DNA from 3 places in the Marinomonas foliarum genome. Region 1 is predicted to be linked to each of the others. Evidence: predicted binding sites of a transcription regulator. Region 1 holds the regulator's gene; each other region holds the start of a gene.
What was found. Region 1 encodes sigma-54, which starts transcription at its own class of promoters, with help from an activator protein. Its sites were predicted from a motif close to TGGCACNNNNNTTGCTNT; they were not measured.
Positions count from the first base shown of each region.

Region 2: codB (cytosine permease) is a predicted target of sigma-54. The motif match lies at 4,969-4,986, and genes of this name have one in related genera.
Region 3: JSY38_RS16440 (CmpA/NrtA family ABC transporter substrate-binding protein) is a predicted target of sigma-54. The motif match lies at 2,347-2,364, and genes of this name have one in related genera.

Region 1 is NZ_CP070273.1:313,210-319,874, reverse strand. Features, by position in the region: gene JSY38_RS01575 (carbon-nitrogen hydrolase family protein) at 1-53, shown strand, start outside; gene yjgA (ribosome biogenesis factor YjgA) at 124-660, opposite strand; gene mgtE (magnesium transporter) at 667-2,019, opposite strand; gene JSY38_RS01560 (HPr family phosphocarrier protein) at 2,028-2,297, opposite strand; gene ptsN (PTS IIA-like nitrogen regulatory protein PtsN) at 2,307-2,756, opposite strand; gene JSY38_RS01550 (RNA polymerase factor sigma-54) at 2,774-4,243, opposite strand; gene lptB (LPS export ABC transporter ATP-binding protein) at 4,319-5,044, opposite strand; gene lptA (lipopolysaccharide transport periplasmic protein LptA) at 5,048-5,554, opposite strand; gene lptC (LPS export ABC transporter periplasmic protein LptC) at 5,538-6,113, opposite strand; gene JSY38_RS01530 (calcium/sodium antiporter) at 6,116-6,665, opposite strand, start outside.
Region 2 is NZ_CP070273.1:3,269,913-3,276,577, reverse strand. Features, by position in the region: gene JSY38_RS15230 (isochorismatase family protein) at 1-389, opposite strand, end outside; gene codA (cytosine deaminase) at 1,230-2,480, opposite strand; gene JSY38_RS15220 (PucR family transcriptional regulator) at 2,520-3,671, opposite strand; gene codB (cytosine permease) at 3,675-4,931, opposite strand; partial or broken gene JSY38_RS15210 (IS5 family transposase) at 5,274-5,919, opposite strand; gene JSY38_RS15205 (IS1595 family transposase) at 6,036-6,665, opposite strand, start outside.
Region 3 is NZ_CP070273.1:3,551,197-3,557,861, forward strand. Features, by position in the region: gene JSY38_RS16425 (response regulator transcription factor) at 1-203, shown strand, start outside; gene JSY38_RS16430 (ANTAR domain-containing response regulator) at 406-1,011, shown strand; gene JSY38_RS16435 (CmpA/NrtA family ABC transporter substrate-binding protein) at 1,008-2,210, shown strand; gene JSY38_RS16440 (CmpA/NrtA family ABC transporter substrate-binding protein) at 2,626-3,954, shown strand; gene JSY38_RS16445 (ABC transporter permease) at 3,981-4,952, shown strand; gene JSY38_RS16450 (ABC transporter ATP-binding protein) at 5,006-5,854, shown strand; gene JSY38_RS16455 (NAD(P)/FAD-dependent oxidoreductase) at 5,847-6,665, shown strand, end outside.

The sequences.
Region 1 (6,665 bases):
TGAATGGCTGCAGGAAAAAGATGCCCTGTTTAGTTCATCGTAGATTTCGCTAAAAAAGCCCCGGTCAGTTATGTCTGTACCGGAGCTTTTCGTCGTTAATTCCAATAGACTTAGTTTTCTTTGTTAGTCTTTTAGGCCCAAGCGCTTTTCTTCGGCTTCACGTAAAAAGCGGAAAAGTTTTTTACGATTTGTTGTGTTTGAGGCTTGGGATACTTCCTTCTGTGATAGGCGAATTAACTGCCTAAGCAATTGAATGTCTTCAATCTGAGGGTTTTCATCTAAGTATTGTGACAAAACCTCTTTGCTATTTTCACCAATCAGTGCATCACGCTTTACTTCAAGTTGGTGAAATAATTTATTGTAAGCGGCCGACGTCGAGTCAAACAGAGCGACACGATGCGCAATGGCTTCGTGGTCTTCTGTGCGCATTACCTTGCCAATATATTGGAGATGTCTTCTCATTGCTTCGTGTTGTTTTATGCGCCCTGCTTCAACAAAGGCTTCGCGTAATGTGTCTGACATCTCAACTTTCTTAAGTTGATTTTTACTTAAGCTTAGTAGTTTTTTACCTAGATCTTGCAGGGCTTCCATTTCACGCTTGATCTGGGTTTTACTTTTAGGGATGTCTTCTTCGTTTTCAAATTGATCAAAGTCTGTCATGGGAACCTATATTAGAAAAATAGTAGCGAGACCAAGGAAAGAAAGGAATCCAATCACGTCGGTCACGGTAGTCAAAATTACGCTGCCAGCAAGGGCAGGGTCGATACCAATCTTTTTCAAGAAAATTGGCAGAAGTGTACCAGTGGTTGCTGCAAATAGCAGGTTTATTATGGTGGCACCCGCAATGATATAGGCAATCTTTATGTTGTCAAACCAAAGAGCGGTAAGGGCTGCGATAACGGTTGCCCACAAAATGCCATTGAGAAGACCTACAACAAGCTCTCTATTCAAAAGCCAGCGAGTGTTGGTTGCTCCAATCTGGTTGAGTGCTATACCACGAATAACCAGTGTGAGTACTTGTGAGCCAGCGATGCCGCCCATGCTGGCAACAATAGGCATTAATATTGCCAATGCGACCACCTGATCCAATGTATTTTGAAATAGACCAATAACATAGGAGGCAATAAATGCAGTAATAAGGTTTATACCTAGCCAAACAGCACGACGTTTGGTGGTTTTCATAATAGGGGAGAAGGTGTCTTCGTCATCATCGAGGCCTGCCATGCTTAACATGGAGTGTTCTGCCTCATCTCGAATAACATCAACCACGTCATCTATAGTGATACGGCCAAGTAATTTTCTGCTTTCACCATCAATAACCGGAGCTGAGACAAGGTCCATTTTCTCAAATAACTGTGCGACTTCACTCGCGGGAGTTTCTGCATTGATAGCGGTAAACTCTGTTTCCATAATATCACGCACGGTTGCGCTTGGGTTGGAAACTAATAACTTTGTAAGGGACAATGTGCCTAGCAGTTTGTCTGAGCGGCTTACGACCAATAGGTTATCGGTCATATCTGGGATTTTTGCGTGCCTGCGTAGATAGCGAAAAACAATGTCAACGGTAATGTTTGGACGAATTGTTATTGTATCCGTGTTCATTAAGCCGCCAGCAGAATCCTCTGAATAGCTTAATAAATCTTCGACTCTTGTTCTGTCCTGCGCCGTCATTGACGCAAGAACTTCTTTTACAATTTTTTCTGGTAGGTGTTGCAGTAAGTCAGCTAGGTCATCGCTTTCGAAGTGTTCAGAGACGGCGATTAGGCGTTCTGTGTTCATGTTTTTCATGAATTGAACACCAATATCTTCGGGTAGATACTGTAATACTTCGCCTTCGTTTTTGTCTTCGATGAGTTCCCATAAGAGCTTGCGCTCTTTTGGTGGGGAAGATTCTAGTAGTCGCGCAACATCTTGTGCAGGCAAGGCACCGTTAAGTAGGTAGCGTATTTGCATCGTAGCACCGGTCTCAAGGGACTCGGTAACTGTCTGCAAATGATTAAGGGTGTTTTGCTCCGACATGGTGCTCTTTACTCATCTTCACCGAAGCGATTGTTAATTAATTCAACAATCGCGTTAATAGCGTCTTGTTCGTCTTCACCATTTGCTTTTATGTTTATTTCGGTGCCTTTTCCTGCAGCGAGCATCATCATTGCCATGATGCTTTTTCCATCCACATTACGGCCGTCTTTCTCTATGGTGATATCGCAAGAAAAGCGTGTGGTTGTTTCAATGAGTTTGCCTGCAGCACGGGCATGCAAGCCAAGCTTGTTTATAATAACAATAGACTCTTCCAGCATGCTCTATACCTATACTAATGAGTTAAAAATATTGAATAGCTCTTCGTTATTTTGGGCTGTACGCAGCTTGTCTAATGACTCTGGAGACTGTGCTAATTCTGCTATTTGAGCTAATGTTGCAAGATGTTGGTCGCACTCATGTGGCGGAACAATCAGAGCAAATATTAGATCGACAGCTCGCTTGTCTATCGAGTCAAAATCGATAGGTGTCTTTAAGGACATCACGACTATGGCAGTATGATTTGCAGACTCTAGTCTACAATGTGGAATTGCTATTCCATTGCCTATACCGGTACTTCCAAGTTTTTCTCGACCTAGCAGGGCGTCATAAACCGCTTCGTTATCACAGTGAAGTCGGTTAGATGCTACTTCCGCGAGGTTTTCTAATACGCGTTTTTTGCTAATGATATCTTGCTTTGCGAGAACGAGGTCTGCTTTTAATAATGATTTCAATGACATGATAAAATGCTTTCCGTTTAGATCAGTCGTTTGCGTTCATTGGAAGGAGGGATGTTCATCGCCTCACGATATTTGGCTACAGTTCGTCTAGCAACTTGTATGCCTTGATCTGCCAGAATGGCAGCTAACTTGTTATCACTTAAAGGTTTTTTAGCAGGTTCATCGGCAACAAGCTTTTTGATCATGGCTCTGATTGCTGTCGAAGAGCATTCACCGCCGGATGCCGTATTAACATGACTAGAAAAGAAATATTTTAGCTCAAATATGCCTTTGGGCGTATGCATGTATTTTTGAGTAGTCACCCTAGATATGGTCGATTCATGCATGCCTACTTCTTCAGCTACGTCATGAAGTACCATTGGTTTCATCGCTTCTTCACCAAGCTCGAAAAAATCGATTTGTCTGCTAACAATGCAACTGGCTACTTTTAGTAGTGTCTCGTTGCGGCTTTGCAAGCTTTTCATGAACCATTTTGCTTCTTGTAGAGAGTTTTTGATGTAAGAAGCATCTTCAGCTGTTGTAGCTGTACTTGCCATCGCTGAATAGGTTTCATTGATTTTTATTGGTGGAAGAGCGTCATTGTTTAATTCAACTTGCCATACGTCGTTGCGCTTTTTAACTGATACGTCAGGAATCACGTAATCTGTATCATCCGCATCAATAACAGAACCTGGGCGCGGGTTTAGTTGCTGGATTAGGTTAATGACTTCTTTTAGGGCTTCGTCTTTTAATTTTGTTTTGCGGCTTAATTGCGCAAAATCTCTATTACCCAATAGGGGTAAATAGTGGTCAATAAGGTTATATGTGCTTTTAAATAGAGGATGTGTTTGAAAAGCCTCTAATTGCACTAATAGGCAATCGCGTAAATCAATAGAGCATACACCGACGGGGTCGAAGCGCTGTAGTCTATGTTGAACAGCAATGACTTCTTCCATTTCTAAGTCTTCAAGTTCAATGCTGAGTGATTCGCAGATGTCGTCAGGGGTAATGCTTAAGTAGCCATCAGGCTGAACACATTCAATGATGGCATAGGCAATCTCGAGGTCTCTATCTGACATGTGGGTGAGGTTTAACTGCCAAATAAGATGGTCTTGAATGCTTTCGGCTGGAGCATTGCGGCTTTCAAAATCGCTATCGCCTTCAAAACTGTGGCTGTCACTCACCGCTGCTGAACTTTGGTAGGTGTCATCCCAATTACTATCTATAGACAGTTCTTCGGGGATGCTTTCCGTCCATTCAGACTCTACGCGCGCTTCTTCACCGTTGTCTAGAGGTGTTTCTGTTTCGCTCTTTGATTCAATGCTAGCAGGGATATCGTTATGAGTTTGCTCGTCATCATCAAGCTCAAGGAGCGGGTTAGACTCTAGAAATTCATGGATTTCTTGCTTTAAATCCAACGTAGAAAGCTGCAGTAAGCGTATTGCTTGCTGCAGTTGGGGGGTCATGGTTAGCTGTTGACCTAGCTTTAATTGTAAAGACTGCTTCATGGAGCAACTCTTTTTGTTTGAATGAATTGGAACGAGTTGTGCATACTACTCCCTTTCTACAGCAATGATAAGGGGTTACAGACGGAAGTCGTCGCCTAAATAGACCTTTTTAACCTGTTCATTGTTGATGACAGTACTAGCATCACCTGACGCAATGATGTAGCCATTGCCAACAATATAGGCTTTATCGCAGATGTCGAGGGTCTCTCTGACGTTGTGATCGGTGATCAATACACCTATACCACTTTCTTGCAGATGTTTGATGATGAGCTTTATGTCACCAACAGAAATAGGGTCTACACCAGCAAATGGTTCATCTAGAAGGATGAATTTTGGGTTCATTGCAAGTGCTCTTGCAATTTCGACCCTACGACGTTCTCCTCCAGACAATGCCATGCCTAAGTTGGTGCGTATATGAGTAATATGAAACTCTTCTAAAAGAGCCTCAAGTCTCTCTTGTTGTTGGCTTTTATTTAGCTCTTTTCGGGTTTCTAAGATAGCTAATATGTTATCTTCTACCGACATCTTTCGGAAAATAGATGCTTCCTGAGGAAGGTAGCCAATGCCTTTTTGTGCACGTGTATGCATTGCGTCGTGGGTTATATCTACGCCATCAATAAAAATGCCGCCAGCGTCATTTGCTACCATGCCAACAATCATATAGAAGCAAGTGGTTTTCCCTGCTCCGTTTGGTCCTAATAGACCAACCGCTTGTCCTGATTCAACAGAAATTGATACATCTTTTACAACTTTGCGTTTTTTATAGCTTTTTGCAAGGTGCTTTGCTTCTAGTAAGGCCATCTATTATTTTGCCTCAGTAGCTTGTGGTTGTAATGTCATAGACACGCGTCCAGAATCTTTTTTCTCTGCGCTAAAGGTGCCGTCTTGAATCATATAGAGAATATAGTCAGCAGTGATAGAGTTCTGCATGCGGCTCAAATAGCCATCACCAGTAATTTCTAACTTAGATTCATCTGTTTGGTAGTGGATTTCGTTTCCTCTGCTAATAACAATGTTTCCATTCCAGTCAATTTGTTGGCTGAACTTCGCAGGCAAACCAGTCGCTTCAAGGCTATTGAATTGTTGGGTTTTTGGATCTGTGGAAACTTTTAAATACTGCGCTTGAATCTCGATAGAGCCCTGCTTTACAAATACGTTGCCTTTATAAATGGCTTGACCTGAGTTTTGGTCGAACGATGCTTCATCGGCTTGTATTTCTAACGGCTTACTGATGTCATCTGGTAATGCGTAAGTGTATTGTCCAATAAGGGCAGAAGTGAGCAACATGCTGGCGTTAATGAATTGTTTCATAGCTTCCTCGTACAGATCCTGTCATCACGACTTCTTCTGAATTTATATAGGTTGTAATCTTGCTTGCGGAGGTTTTTCCTTGAGTTGATATCAGGGTAGCAGCTCCGTAGCTGGTCAATGATTTGTTTTTATCTTCGTAGTGCATGTTGTCTGAGCTTAAATTGATGTCTTCAGACTGTTGATACTTCTTAGTTGCTCTTACGTTGTCAGTTAATAGGATATCATTACTTCCGTCCTCAATAACCCCTTTATCTGCTTTTGCATTCCATTGCCCTGACTCTGAGTAGCGTGCAACACTAGGTTGTTCAAGGAATGTTTTGTCTTGCAAATCATAGTGGAAGGTTTGTTTTGCATTCATAGATTCGATTAAAGTTCCACTTTTATCAAACTCTTTAATTTGTACTTCGGTTACAAAGTAATCAGGTGATCCACGAAGTGCATCTGCTTCCACCAAGTTTTTTCCTGGCTCTGTACTGTACCAACTGATAGCAATCGCAAGCATAATTATCACGACTAATATGAGAGTGTTTTTGGTCTTTAATAGCTTTGCAGTATCCATTGTTATAAAGCGCCATTCGTGCTGATTGCGAATAAATACACGCCATAAGAAGCGATTAAGGGTAGACCTAACCATCTAGGGATAGCAATGCTCTTGGATTTTTTAAAGATGAAGATGGCAACAGCAAGCGCGACAGTCAATCCTAGTACCCAAGGGAAATCACGCTGTATCACGCTCGGATCAATGATTCCCGGGGCAATCAGTGCAGGTAAAGGTAGTACGGTGGCTAGGTTAAAGACGTTTGAGCCCAATACATTGCCAATGGCAATGTCATGATGGCCTTTTCTCACACTACTAATGGAAGCCGCTAACTCTGGAAGGCTGGTTCCAATCGCAACAATAGTTAAGCCGATGACTAGCTCGCTAACACCTAATGCTGTGGCAATCCCTATGGCTCCCCAAACGAGTAGTTTGGAGCTGCCGATCAGGACGATTAGTCCGATTAATGCAATGACTAGTGATTGTAGTATTGATGTGCCGTCATCTGCAGGAAGCTCTTCTTTTAGTTCACTCTCTAGATCTTTGTTGCCGCGCAATAGAATGATCAGTACG
Region 2 (6,665 bases), 1.0 Mb from region 1:
GGAGCAATTCGTGAATCGATAGCCCATAGATCTTTGTTTTCGTACTCATTAACAACTTCTACTGGAATTTTGTCATGCCATAAGCCCATGTCTGTATTTGGATCTTCACGATCCGTTACTTGATAGCAAGTGGTAACATGCACAACAGGAAGGTTTTTTTCACGGAACGCTTTTAATAGCTCTTGAACGCCAGGGATAATTTGATCATCCATTTTGTCGCAAGAAAAAGGATTACCAGGTCGAGTCCAAGCATTTGCTAAATCTACATTAATAAGAGCTGGGCGTTTACCAAAACCAACACGACGTTGAAAACCATTGTTTTGATAAAGTTTTGTAGCTTCTTCAAAAGCAGCTTTTAAAGATTCTTCTAGCTTAGTGTTATCTGACATAATAATTCTCCAAATTAATAATAAGTAAAAGCATGCCGATTTTTGCTATAAAAATTCAATTGCATGTTTTTCTGAGGTACGTTTATTTCGTACCTTGGAAATTAATATATCCATCAAATTGATATCCAACAAGTATTAATTAGTAATCAATTAATACCATAAAAGAATCAATAGATTTCACCAAAATGGGGCCACTCAAAGACTGACTTAGAGGCTAAAACTGTATTTTATGCTCCTAACTTGTGCGTAAATAAAGTTTAAATTCATTAACTCCAACTTATAAAATATCTAATTTGAACCTTGAAATCACAATATTTCATAAGTATCGATTAATCACATATTTAATTTCTGAAAAATTAGATATTTTTACAATAGAATAAAAGACTTAAAGTTACGTGAGCTAGACGGTCTATCCTATAAGAATCTGTAACAACGTATCTTCGAAAACTATCTGTAAATTGCAGATATAGAGCTATATCCATGAGTTATCAAACGCTTATATATAGTGATGCATGGAGGCTCGTAACCTATTAGTTCGTGTTAATATAGGCCTTTCGTATTAAAGATATCGCTTTAGGAAAATGTGAATTGATGTAGTCATTGGCAGGCGCGAAGGTTAAAAGTATATATCTAATGAGAACCTCTGATACGTATTTCTGTTAACCATTCGCTAAGAGGCTACTCCTCTTAATACCTCGACCAAACTAAAAGGGAAAAACATGATAGTGCTCAGAAGCAAAATGATCTAAGAACTTTCATGTTTAAAAAAAGATACAGAGCAACCCTGTCGCGAAATTCAGTTGCTCTTAACTGACTTTATACTTTTATTAGCATACTCTGTTATTCAGCCAGATTTACTGTTTGTGTTAAGGTAGCTGGCTGCCTAGAAATTAGTATTTCTCCAGCCCTTACAGAATATAGGACTTCCCCTTGTTTTCTTAGCACTTCCAGGTCATCTCCCCCTTCTAGAATAATGAAGTTAGCTGGTTTTCCTACTTCAATACCATAATTTTCGTAAATATTAAGGGTCTTTGCGCCATTATCTGTAATTAAGTCTAATGCTGTCTCTAGGTCTTCATAGCCCATCATATGGCAAGCATGAATACCAGAATCTAAGACTCGTAGGAGCTTACCATTGCCCAGTGTATACCAAGGGTCTTGTATTGAATCTTGTGCAAAGCAGATATTCATGCCGGCATCTTTGATCTCTTTAACACGAGTAATGCCACGAATTTTAGGGTAACCGTCAAAGCGGCCTTGTAAATGAGTACTTTCTGTAGGGCAGGCAATAAAGTTGATTTTTGATTTTTTCAGTAATCTAAATAATTTGTAACAATAGGCATTGTTGTAAGAGTGCATCGCCACTGTATGACTTGCTGTCACTCGTTTACCCATACCTTTTTCTAATGCAATAGTTGCCAGCACCTCTAAGAATCTCGATGCTCCATCATCAATCTCATCACAATGCACATCAACGAGCTTATTATGTTTTTCAGCAAGGTCCATCACCCAATGCATTGATTCAACACCATACTCTCTGGTGTATTCAAAATGAGGGATCCCTCCGATGACATCCGCCCCTTCCTCAAGCGCTCTTTCGATTAGAACCTTACCATTTGGAAAAGATAATATTCCTTCCTGAGGAAAAGCGACGATCTGTAAATCAATGTATTTTGATAGCTTTTCTTTCAAGCCCACAATCGCTTTTAGAGCAATAAGATCAGGATCCGTTACATCTACGTGTGTACGCACATGTTGAATGCCATTTTCAATGAGCAACTGAACTGTTTTTAATACTCGCTGTTCGACATCTTTAGTATTTAGCATTGGTTTACGCTCGGCCCAACGTTCAATGCCTTCAAACAAGGTACCACTCATATTCCAATTTGGCTCACCGGCTGTTAAAACAGCATCGAGATGAATATGTGGCTCTACAAAGGGAGCAGATAATAAGTTCATTTTTGCATCAATGTTTTCTTCCGACACCAATATTGGATTTGTTTGCTCCTCAATACTCTGGAAAAGACCGCCCTTACAGGTAATAGTATAGATGCCCTGTTTACCACGAAGTTTTGCGTTGTTAATAATCATTTTTTTCCCTAATCAATCGTTTTTCTAATATTAAATACATTATCTAATAAATCGCTCAGCCAACTGCGCTATCTGTATACTTAATCTTTGCTGTGCATTATCTAAATTCGATCCACTGATCTGTTCAATTGCGTCCAATCGTTTAGACAAGGTGTTACGGTGTATATTTAATGCCGTTGCGGTTTTACGTATTGAACATAGATTGTCAAAATAACATTGCAATGTTGCTTTGAGTGTAATCGTTTGTGCATCATTTTTATTAAACATATCGCCAAGATACTGATGACAAAAAGATTCAAGAATATGACTGCTATTTATATGAGTAAATAGCTGACTGATTCCTAAGGTGTTGTAGTGTACGACCTGTTTTTTATGGTTAGCACGAGCAAAATCTGCACTTTGCTTAGCTTGAGAAACCGTATTGTACATTCCTTTGATATCGTGAGCGTCACTGATTCCAATGCTACAATCAAACCCTTGTTTCGATAGTATTTGATATAGGCTATTCCATATCTTTTCAATTTTTTCAGAACATGACTGTGTCATCGGCATTACAGCTAACCAGCCCTGATGAAATTCACAGACTGGGAATTCAACACCTTCATTCGCCATAAATTGTCGAAGTAAGTATTGAACTTTAATAAGACCCTCATTACCGATGTTATTTAAATTAATAAATGCAACTGATAACGACTGGCAAGGGGCAATTCCTAATTCCTTAGCTTTAAGCAAGTCAATCTCAGAGAGATGAGGGGTATCTGCTAGATGCTGTAAAAACCAGCGATTTGATTTGTTATTAAGGTCATCCATGATAATTGCGTTAGAAAGCCGTTCAGTAACATTGACCATTGGTAATGAGTATGGCTGCTCGATTAGAGGAAAACCTTGCTCATTGGCAAAAGTTAAAACTTCGTTTGGAATACTTTCTAAATAAGGCGATTGTGTCAAAAGGACGATCCCGCTCGCGCATTGTTGCTGTGCTTTTTGAATTAAGCAGATAAAGTCAGCCGTGCTCCAATTCCAGTTTAATCCAGTAACAAAGATTAGCTCTCCCCCTTTTGTCCACTCTTCAATAGCAGTACTTTCAGCAATATAGGGCCAGCGTATAGCATTCCGCTCTCCTTGCTTGCCAGCCCTTAATTGCAGTGTTTCTAAACCATTGATTTGGTTTAACGATTCAATTGAAATCATTAACTAAGCGCCCTGAGCTTGTAGTTTTGTTTCCGACGTAAAGCGTAACAACACGGTATAGGCAACAACAGAGACAACAATACCAACAAGTGGTGCAACCCATGGTGAGAAGTAGGCACAACCAGAGCCGATCACGTAAGCAGACAACCCAGTCATATTATATTTTGGCAACTTGACAGTGTCTAAACTGGGCATATTACCTTTATACTTCACCCAGAAATCGGCCATAATAATGGCACCAATTGGTGGAATAAACGTTCCTAGTAAAATCAAGAACGGAATCAACATGTTGTACATTCCCATGACCGCTAAAGCCGTGCCTAAGGCAGCGCCAAAAAACGTCACAATACGACGTTTGTCCGTTCTTAATAAATTACATCCCGCTGCTGCGAAATTATAAATAGTATTATCTTGTGTAGTCCAAATGTTACTGAACAACATAAGGATAGCAATCAGCATAAACCCTTGAGAAACCAATACGTCAACGATATCAGCCTGTTGATAAATAGATGCACCAAACGCACCGACAAATACCATCAAACCGTTCCCTACAAAAAATGCAGCTAGAGTAGAAATAACCGCAATCTTGCCTGTTTTAGCAAAACGGCTCCAGTTAGTAGCTTGTGTACCACCACTAACAAAAGTGCCAAAAACCATGGTAATAGCTGCTGCAATAGGCATACTTTCGGTAGGATTTATGGCAACAAATTCGGCAATACCACCCACATCGATGATGCCTTTATAAAAGCTTAGCCCAATAAAGAATAACATTACAGGCACTGATATTTTTGAGAGGAGCTCAAGCGCTTTGTAACCAATGGAAGCACTGATACAAAAACCAAAGCCAAAAAAGATCATTAATGGTGTCAACCATGTTTCAGGCAGCTCTAGTAACTTTACTATAATAATCGCAATGGTCGCTGTGCCCCATGCATACCAGCCAATTTGCGTGAAACCTAATATAAAGTCAGATAACTTACTGCCGTTAAGTCCAAAGCAGTAGCGACCTAATAACACTGTATTTAACCCTGTTTTACATGCGATATAGGCCAAACCTGCCGCGTAACTACCAAGAAGAAGATTGCCAATAAAAATGACCCCAAGTAGTTCGTAAAATGAAAATGCACTACCAATTGTTCCTCCTGCCCACATAGTTGAAGTAAAAAATGTAAAGCCTAGAAGCACAGACATCATGGACCACATCCCTTTACGCTGGTCAACTGGTACAGCGCTCAATGGGTAATCACTAGGTTGACTCATAATTATTTTCCATATTTTAAAGGTTTAAAACTAGTAAATAGCAATGCTTATGCCAAAAAGTTACTCGCCTAAAATTAAAATATTATCTGACAAAAAAGTCATTTAGTAGCCACTAAAATGTACCACTTGCACACCTTAAAATTTATTGCTTGTTACAATCATTTTTTATTACATCCCAATGCACTATCAGCGTACATAAATTACTAATTTGGTGCAGATGCAGCCAAGGAAACTAGGATTAAGAAGTTGAACAGTAGCCAGTGTTTCTAACTCGGCTAATAAAAATGTCACCCACTTCATTACTTTTAGACCTTCAACCTTGTTGAAGGGCTTTTAAACGGATTAACCCCTCGCTGCCCGTATCATCTGGTCAACTCTAAATACATTAGATAAGGCAAACATCATCGCCAGTTTGTTATCATTTTTCTCTAAGCCGCGATAGACGATTTTCCTAAAACCAAACTGACGCTTTATGATCCGAAACGGGTGCTCTACTTTTTCCCTGATACTGGCTTTTATGTATTCCGTTCGGATAGGTTGCTTATTTGTTATCGTGGGCTTCTTGAGAAGGCGCACCTTTCTTGGCCCTTTCTTTTTATAAGTAGCGGCAATCAGCAATCCGCCTCGATGTCTTTTAATTCCTCTCGTTTTTGTGCACCTCGATAACCTAAATCCGCCGAGATAAAGCGTTCCTCACCATGAAGCAGATTTTCTGTCTCTGTGATGTCATGTACGTTGACGGCTGTTGTACTTAAACTGTGCGTCAGGCCTGTTCTCGCGTCTACACCAATATGAGCTTTTAAACCGAAGAACCATTGTTTCCTTTTTGAGTCTGGTGCATCTCTGGATCGTGTGCTTTCGCTTTATTCTTGGTCGAACTGGCCGCCTCGATAATAGTCGCGTCGACAATCGTGCCTTCTTTTAGATAAGCTCCAGCGCTGGACAAGCACTTGTTGGCTTCATTGAGCAGGTGACGGGAGAGCTTATTGCCACAGGCTCGAAAAGCAGTAGTTCTAAAATCATTGATATTTGAGTAAGTATGAAATTATACTGTATATACATAAGGGCTATCCATTTAGAGCAACCAGACACTACATCTAGTGTTTATCTGGTTTTAATGCCCTTATAGGTTAGGGGTTTTGTTGTGACTGATTGTTCAAGTAATCGATAAAACAATAGCCCTCTAGACCGAGATTTTCTTCTATTAAATCTAAAGGTATATTCATCCAAATAGTAATCGAGCTGTTTAGATTGAACTGCACCTTGATAGGTTCCCAACAACCAGCGTTTCAGTAAAGAAGCCACACGGTGTACGCCTGGCATGGTTTCGTGGGCTGGTATATTTGAACCAAGATGTACGGTCTTTTTTCTTGAATATCCCATGTTATCAACGGAACCATAAGCCGCCGATCCGTCTGTGTGAATTTGACTATTCGGCTCAATAACATCTTTTATGAATTGCTCAATGTTGTTTTTTGTCGCTTTGTCGACCTGTCGTAATCTAATGCGACCAAACCCTTTTGGTTCTATTAACTCTATTGCAATTAACACAACAAATTTCTTCTTATCTTGTTGATTTGTATCGACTACACCACCAACAAAGGTTTCGTCTACCTCAACAAGTCCAGATAATTTATCTCTTTCAGGGTTGATCATTGCGTAACGTAATCTATGCAATATCGCCCAAGCCGTTTGATAACTGCCAAGCCCGAGCAAACTCTGTATGCCAAGCGC
Region 3 (6,665 bases), 760 kb from region 1:
ATGCGTTAGAGCATTTATCTGATCGGGAGTTGAGTGTGGCTATATGTATTTCGAGAGGCCTTTCAAACAAGCAGATTGCTTTAGAGTTAGAAATTACCGAGCGTACAGTGAAAGCACACCTTACTTCAACATTTAAGAAAACCAATACAAAAGACCGCTTAGCTTTGGCGCTTTTGATACAAACACAAAACTTGGTGCATTGAACTGTTTTTAAATGTTTTTTGCGCCAATTTGGTTCGTTTATAACTTTTTTATTTCTTCAAGCACAGAGTTTAAGGGTGTTTTCCCGCTCTTGTAGTGTTTTCCCGCTATTTTCTCTCTTTATTTATCTACTTTTTGTGTGTCGTAATGGCGCATATATTGCAGTTTTTAAACGTAACCTTACGTTTTTAAAGAGAATGCACCATGTCCGCTCCCCCCGAAAAAGAGTTGACCGTAATGTTGGTTGATAATGAGCCTGCAAGAGCCGCTATTGTAGAGCAAGCTATGATTGACAGTGGCTATCGTGTCATTAGACGGTTAGAGAATGCTAAAAACCTGACGGAAGCAGTGGCAGAATTCCAACCAGATATGGTTATTATAGATATTGAATCGCCGGACCGAGACATGTTGGAAAATATGTCTCGCCTTACTCAAGATAATCCTCGTCCTATTGTTATGTTTGCTGAAGAAGGTGACTCTAGGCACGTCGAAGCGGCTATTCGAGCAGGAGTGAGCGCTTATGTTGTAGACGGTGTTAACAGCGGTAGTGTAAAAGCCTTGCTACAAGTTGCCATTGCAAGGTTTCGAGAATTTCAGGCATTACGGTCAGAATTAGAATCCGTAAAAAGCCAGCTTGAAGACCGGAAGCTTATCGATAAAGCAAAAGGACTGATAATGAAACATCAGCAATGTGATGAGCCTGCTGCTTATAAAGCGTTAAGAAAACTCGCGATGGATCGTAGTCAGCGTATGACTGATGTAGCTCGAAATATCATATCTGTGATGGAATTAATGGGAGGTTCTAAATGAACCTGATACAGCCAAATAATGTTATTCAAAATAGCGAGCCTGTTCGTATCGGTTTTATCCCACTTATCGATTGTGCGCCTTTTGTTGTCGCTCAAGAGAAGGGCTTTTTTACCAGTGAGGGTGTTAATGCTGTGCTTTCGAAAGAAGCATCTTGGGCGAGCATTCGCGATAAAGTGGCGTTCAATTTGTTAGATGGTGCGCACATGCTGTCATCTATGCCGATCGCCGCTAGCTTAGGAATAGGCAGTATAAAAACGGCCATGCAAACCAGTTTTACTGTAAGTCATAATGGTAACGGCATCACTATTGGAAATGCCCTGTACGACCAGCTTCAACATTTTTCTGACTCTTCTTTAGATATTCGAACAGGCATTGCCTTAAAAAGGCTAATAGATAGTCGAGGTGATAATGTCGCGCCACTGCGTTTTGCGATGGTCTATCCCTATTCATCTCATAATTATCAGTTACGGGATTGGTTTAGCCGTGCTGGTATCAATCCAGATAAAGACGTTCAGATAGTGGTCATTCCTCCGGTGAAAATGGTTGATAATCTAAGGCGCGGCGACATAGATGGTTATTGTGTTGGTGAGCCATGGAACAGCCTAGCGGTTGAGCAAAGTGTTGGCCATATGTTGGTTACTGGGTATGAAATATGGGGTAGCACTCCAGAGAAAGTGTTTGGAGTGAACACTATTTGGGCTGAACAGAATCAAGCGCAACATCTTGCAATTATTCGAGCTTTAGAAAAAGCATGCTTATGGGTAGATGAAGCTGAAAACCAAGCAGAACTACTTAGAATCTTGAGTCATCCAGATTATTTAAACTGTACTGTACAGCAGTTGGTATATGGGTTTGGCTCTATTAAGCCAAAGAGTCAGTTTGATTGGCCAATGGAAGCGTTTCAACGCTTTTCTGGTAGCGACATTAATAAGCCGCTACCGAGTTATGCTCTATGGATCATGGCTCAGATGCATCGTTGGCAACAGTTAGGCAATAATGTTTCCAAGCTTAACCAGTTAGCTGAGCAGATTTATCGTAAAGATCTTTATTATAACGCGCTTGGCTTGGTCGAAGACAAAAACACTGTAGAGTGGCGGCTGCCAGAGGCTGAAGAAGCTGCTTGGCTTTCTTTGGTGGAACATGGAAAGGTCCGTTTACATCCAGAGGGGATCTTAAAGGGGTTTGAGACATTTGCGTAAATCGCATCTGATGGTGTGATGTTTTAGTGCGCTGTGCAAGATAATTGGGCATAAATAAAGGTTCTCAATGTGTCGATATTAAAAAAGCTGGGTTATAAAATTCAAAAAATCATATAAATCAGTCGTTTGTTTTACTTGGCACATTGCGTGCTTTATAAATCACATAGAGATAAAGTATTTTGAAAAAATGGTGAAATTGGCAACGATCGTTAATTGTCACCCACATTACTGAATGTCCAAAGTCGGACTTTCTTTGAATGGCAAAGGCGCCTGCAAACACATTTTTATTGTGATTTGCATGCGCCTTTTTTTGTTTTTCTACTTTTTTAAATGTATTTAGATGCGGAGTATGACAATGAACCTAAGATTTTTGAAAGCCTTAGTTCCCCTTCCTAAAATGGGGTTTTCTGTACTGATGGGGTCTGCGCTTTTATCTGGCGTTGCCCATGCAGAGCTAGATTACGCCGAAAAAGAAGAGCTCAAATTTGGTTTTATAAAACTAACGGATATGGCGCCATTAGCGATTGCTTATGAGAAGGGCTATTTCGAAGACGAAGGTTTGTACGTCACTTTGGAAGCACAAGCAAATTGGAAAGTTTTGTTAGACCGAGTGATTGATGGCCAGTTGGATGGTGCTCATATGTTAGCAGGTCAGCCACTTGGTGCCACCATTGGGTACGGAACGAAAGCTCATATAGTGACGGCTTTGAGTATGGATTTGAATGGTAACGGTATTACGGTTTCCAATGATGTTTGGGATGAAATGAAGAAAAACATTCCAAATGGCGCAGACGGGAAGCCAGTTCATCCGATCAGCGCCAGTGCATTAAAACCTGTGATTGATGGTTACAAAGCACAAGGTAAGCCATTCAAGATGGGCATGGTGTTCCCTGTTTCCACTCATAATTATGAGCTGCGTTATTGGCTTGCTGCTGGTGGCATTCATCCGGGGTATTACGCACCAGCGCGAGGTGATACCAGTGGCCAAATTAACGCTGAGGCTTTGTTGTCTGTGACACCGCCACCACAAATGCCAGCCACCATGGAAGCGGGAACGATTTCCGGCTATTGCGTTGGCGAACCTTGGAACCAACAGGCCGTGTTTAAAGGAATCGGTGTGCCAGTCATCACTGATTATGAAATCTGGAAGAATAACCCTGAGAAAGTATTTGGTGTCAGCAGTGACTGGGCAGAAGAATATCCGAATACTCATATTCGTGTTGTTAAAGCCATGATTCGCGCAGCGAAATGGTTAGATGAAAACAACAACGCTAATCGTCCTGAAGCCGTAAAAATACTCTCTCGTAGCCAATATGTTGGTGCCGATTACGATGTTATTGCTAACAGTATGACTGGCACATTTGAGTATGAAAAAGGCGACAAGCGTGAAATTCCCGATTTCAACGTCTTTTTCCGTCATCACGCCACTTACCCCTATTACAGTGATGCTATTTGGTATCTCACTCAAATGCGTCGTTGGGGGCAGATCGCTGAGCCTAAATCTGACGAATGGTTCATGAAGATCGCCAAAGATGTCTATCGTCCTGATATTTATGCGCAAGCGGCACAATCTTTAATTGAGGATGGTGTTATGTCTGCTGATGAGTTTCCAGATTTTGATAAAGAAGACGGCTTTAAACCACCTCAAAGCGACTTTATCGACGGCGTCATGTACGACGGTAAGCACCCAAACGATTATCTGAAGCGATTTAAGATTGGTCTAAAAGGCGATGATCAGGTCTAAACCAAACAAGATTAAGTGAGAAAAAGATGATGATATCAAACATAACTATGGCTTCTTTAAAGGAAAAGATCAGCGCTTTTTCTGTTAAGGGAATCCTGCTGCCCGTCTTTGGCATTCTTGTGTTTATCTTGTTATGGCAAGTTGGAGCAAGTCGAGTTCATACCTCTTTGGGAGAGTTTCCTGGTCCAGTTGTGGTGTATGAGCAATGGAATAGTCTCGTTGCAGAACACCAGAATGAACGTGTTAAGGCGGATAAGTTTTACGTCCGTCAAGAAGAGCGTATTGCAGAGCGTCAGGCTAAAGATCCTAGTTATGCTGGCATTATCCGGGATTACACTGGTAAGCCGACTTTCTTTGATCAAATATTTACCAGCTTGTACACCGTTCTAGCAGGGTTTGGTCTGGCCAGCCTTATTGCTATTCCTGTAGGGATTTTGATTGGCTTGAATCGTTCTGTTTACAGTGCACTAAACCCAGTTATTCAGGTATTTAAACCGGTTTCTCCGTTAGCTTGGTTGCCCTTGGTCACCATGGTAGTGAGTGCGAGTTACGTGTCCGATGATCCTATGTTCTCGAAATCTTTTCTGACGTCTATGTTCACGGTCACCTTGTGTTGCATGTGGCCAACCCTGATTAACACCGCGGTGGGTGTTGCGGCAGTCGAGAAGGACCTGCTTAACGTATCGAAAGTCTTGCGCCTTGGTTGGGTGACGCATGTGATGAAGATCGTCATCCCTTCAGCCATCCCTTTGATGTTCACCGGCCTGCGTTTGTCATTGGGTATCGCTTGGATGGTGTTGATTGCAGCGGAAATGTTGGCGCAAAACCCAGGGTTAGGGAAGTTTGTTTGGGATGAGTTCCAAAATGGCAGCTCGAACTCGTTGGGTCGAATTATGGTGGCGGTTCTGATGATTGGCTTTATTGGATATTTGTTGGACCGAGTGATGTTGGCATTCCAGCGCTTCGCATCTTGGGATAAGACACAGGTGCTTCGCTAAGAAGCGATAGTTCGAAAATAGATTAACTTAGAATGCGCTAATAGGAGAATACGATGACAACACATTTAGACATCAGCCATGTTTCTATTGAGTTTCCTACACCAAAAGGGCCTTTTAAAGCCCTTGATAATGTCAGCCTGAAAATACAGAAAGGCGAGTTTGTTTCTCTTATTGGACATTCTGGCTGTGGTAAATCGACTGTCCTTAATATCGTTGCTGGTTTGTATGACGCAACAGAAGGCGGCATTTTATTGGATGGTCGTGAAGTAAAAGGGCCGGGTCCAGAACGTGCGGTGGTTTTTCAAAACCATTCTTTACTGCCTTGGTTAACCTCTTATCAGAATGTCGAATTGGCAGTGAAACAGGTTTTTCGCAAAACTAAATCGAAGAAAGAAATGCATGACTGGATCATGCATAACTTAGAGTTAGTACACATGACGCACGCAGCGGACAAACGCCCAGATGAAATCTCTGGCGGTATGAAACAGCGTGTTGGTATTGCCAGAGCCTTGGCGATGGAGCCTAGTGTTTTACTGATGGATGAGCCTTTCGGAGCATTAGATGCTTTGACTCGGGCACACCTTCAAGATTCGTTGATGGAGATTCAAAAAGATCTCAACAACACTGTGATTATGATCACTCACGATGTAGACGAAGCTGTGTTGCTGTCGGATCGTATTGTGATGATGACTAATGGCCCAGCAGCAACAGTAGGGGAAATTCTGCATGTTGATCTTGAGCGTCCTCGTGAACGTCTGGCTTTAGCGAATGACCCAAGGTACGTGGATTATCGGACCCAAGTGTTGACCTTCTTATATGAAAAACAACGCAAAGTTGAACCTATTCAGCCTGCTGTGAAAACTAAAAAAACGGCCATTAACGCCAAGGTTGCTAATGCCTAGTCTTATTTCTCAGTCGGAGAAACGCCGTCTCGTCATTGTTGGTGCAGGGATGGCTGGCAGCAAGCTTGCGCACGATTTCGAAAAGGCGCATGGCGATGAGTACCAAATAGTTTTGATTGGTGAGGAATCCAGAGTTGGCTACAACAGAATCATGCTGTCTTCTTTGTTGGCGAATGATATTTCTGATACCGAAATGCCATTAGTCGATACACAGAAGATGCAAGAAAATGGCGTTGATATTGTGTCCAATGATCCCGCTATTAAGGTGGACTCGAAAAATAAAACGATCTTATTAGCCAGTGGAAAAAGCATTATATACGACCAATTAGTGCTAGCGACAGGCTCTCGGGCAAGTGTGTTGCCAATCCATGGTTCGTCTGCCCCCAATGTTATGGGTTTTCGTACTTGGAGTGATGTGGATGTCATGACCCAATTAGATGATCGTCGATCTGTTTGTATTATAGGTGGTGGCTTGTTAGGCCTAGAAGCCGCAGTGGGTTTGGTGAAACGTGGTCACAAGGTTGTGGTGTTTCATCGTTCTAGTTGGTTGTTAAATCGCCAGCTAGACGAAGAATCAGCTGAGCTTTTGCTTAATAGACTTGAGCAAATGGGTATTGAGTTTCGTCTTGGTGAGTCACCAGAGTCCTTTTTGCAAACGGATGACGGTCGAGTGTCCCATGTGGTTTGTAAGAAGGGTGAGAAGTTAAGTGTCGATCTAGTCGTAATGGCAGCGGGAATTTCGCCGGAAATCGCTTTAGCCAAGTCTGCTGGATTAAAAACAGATAGAGCTATTTTAGTTAATGAGCAAATG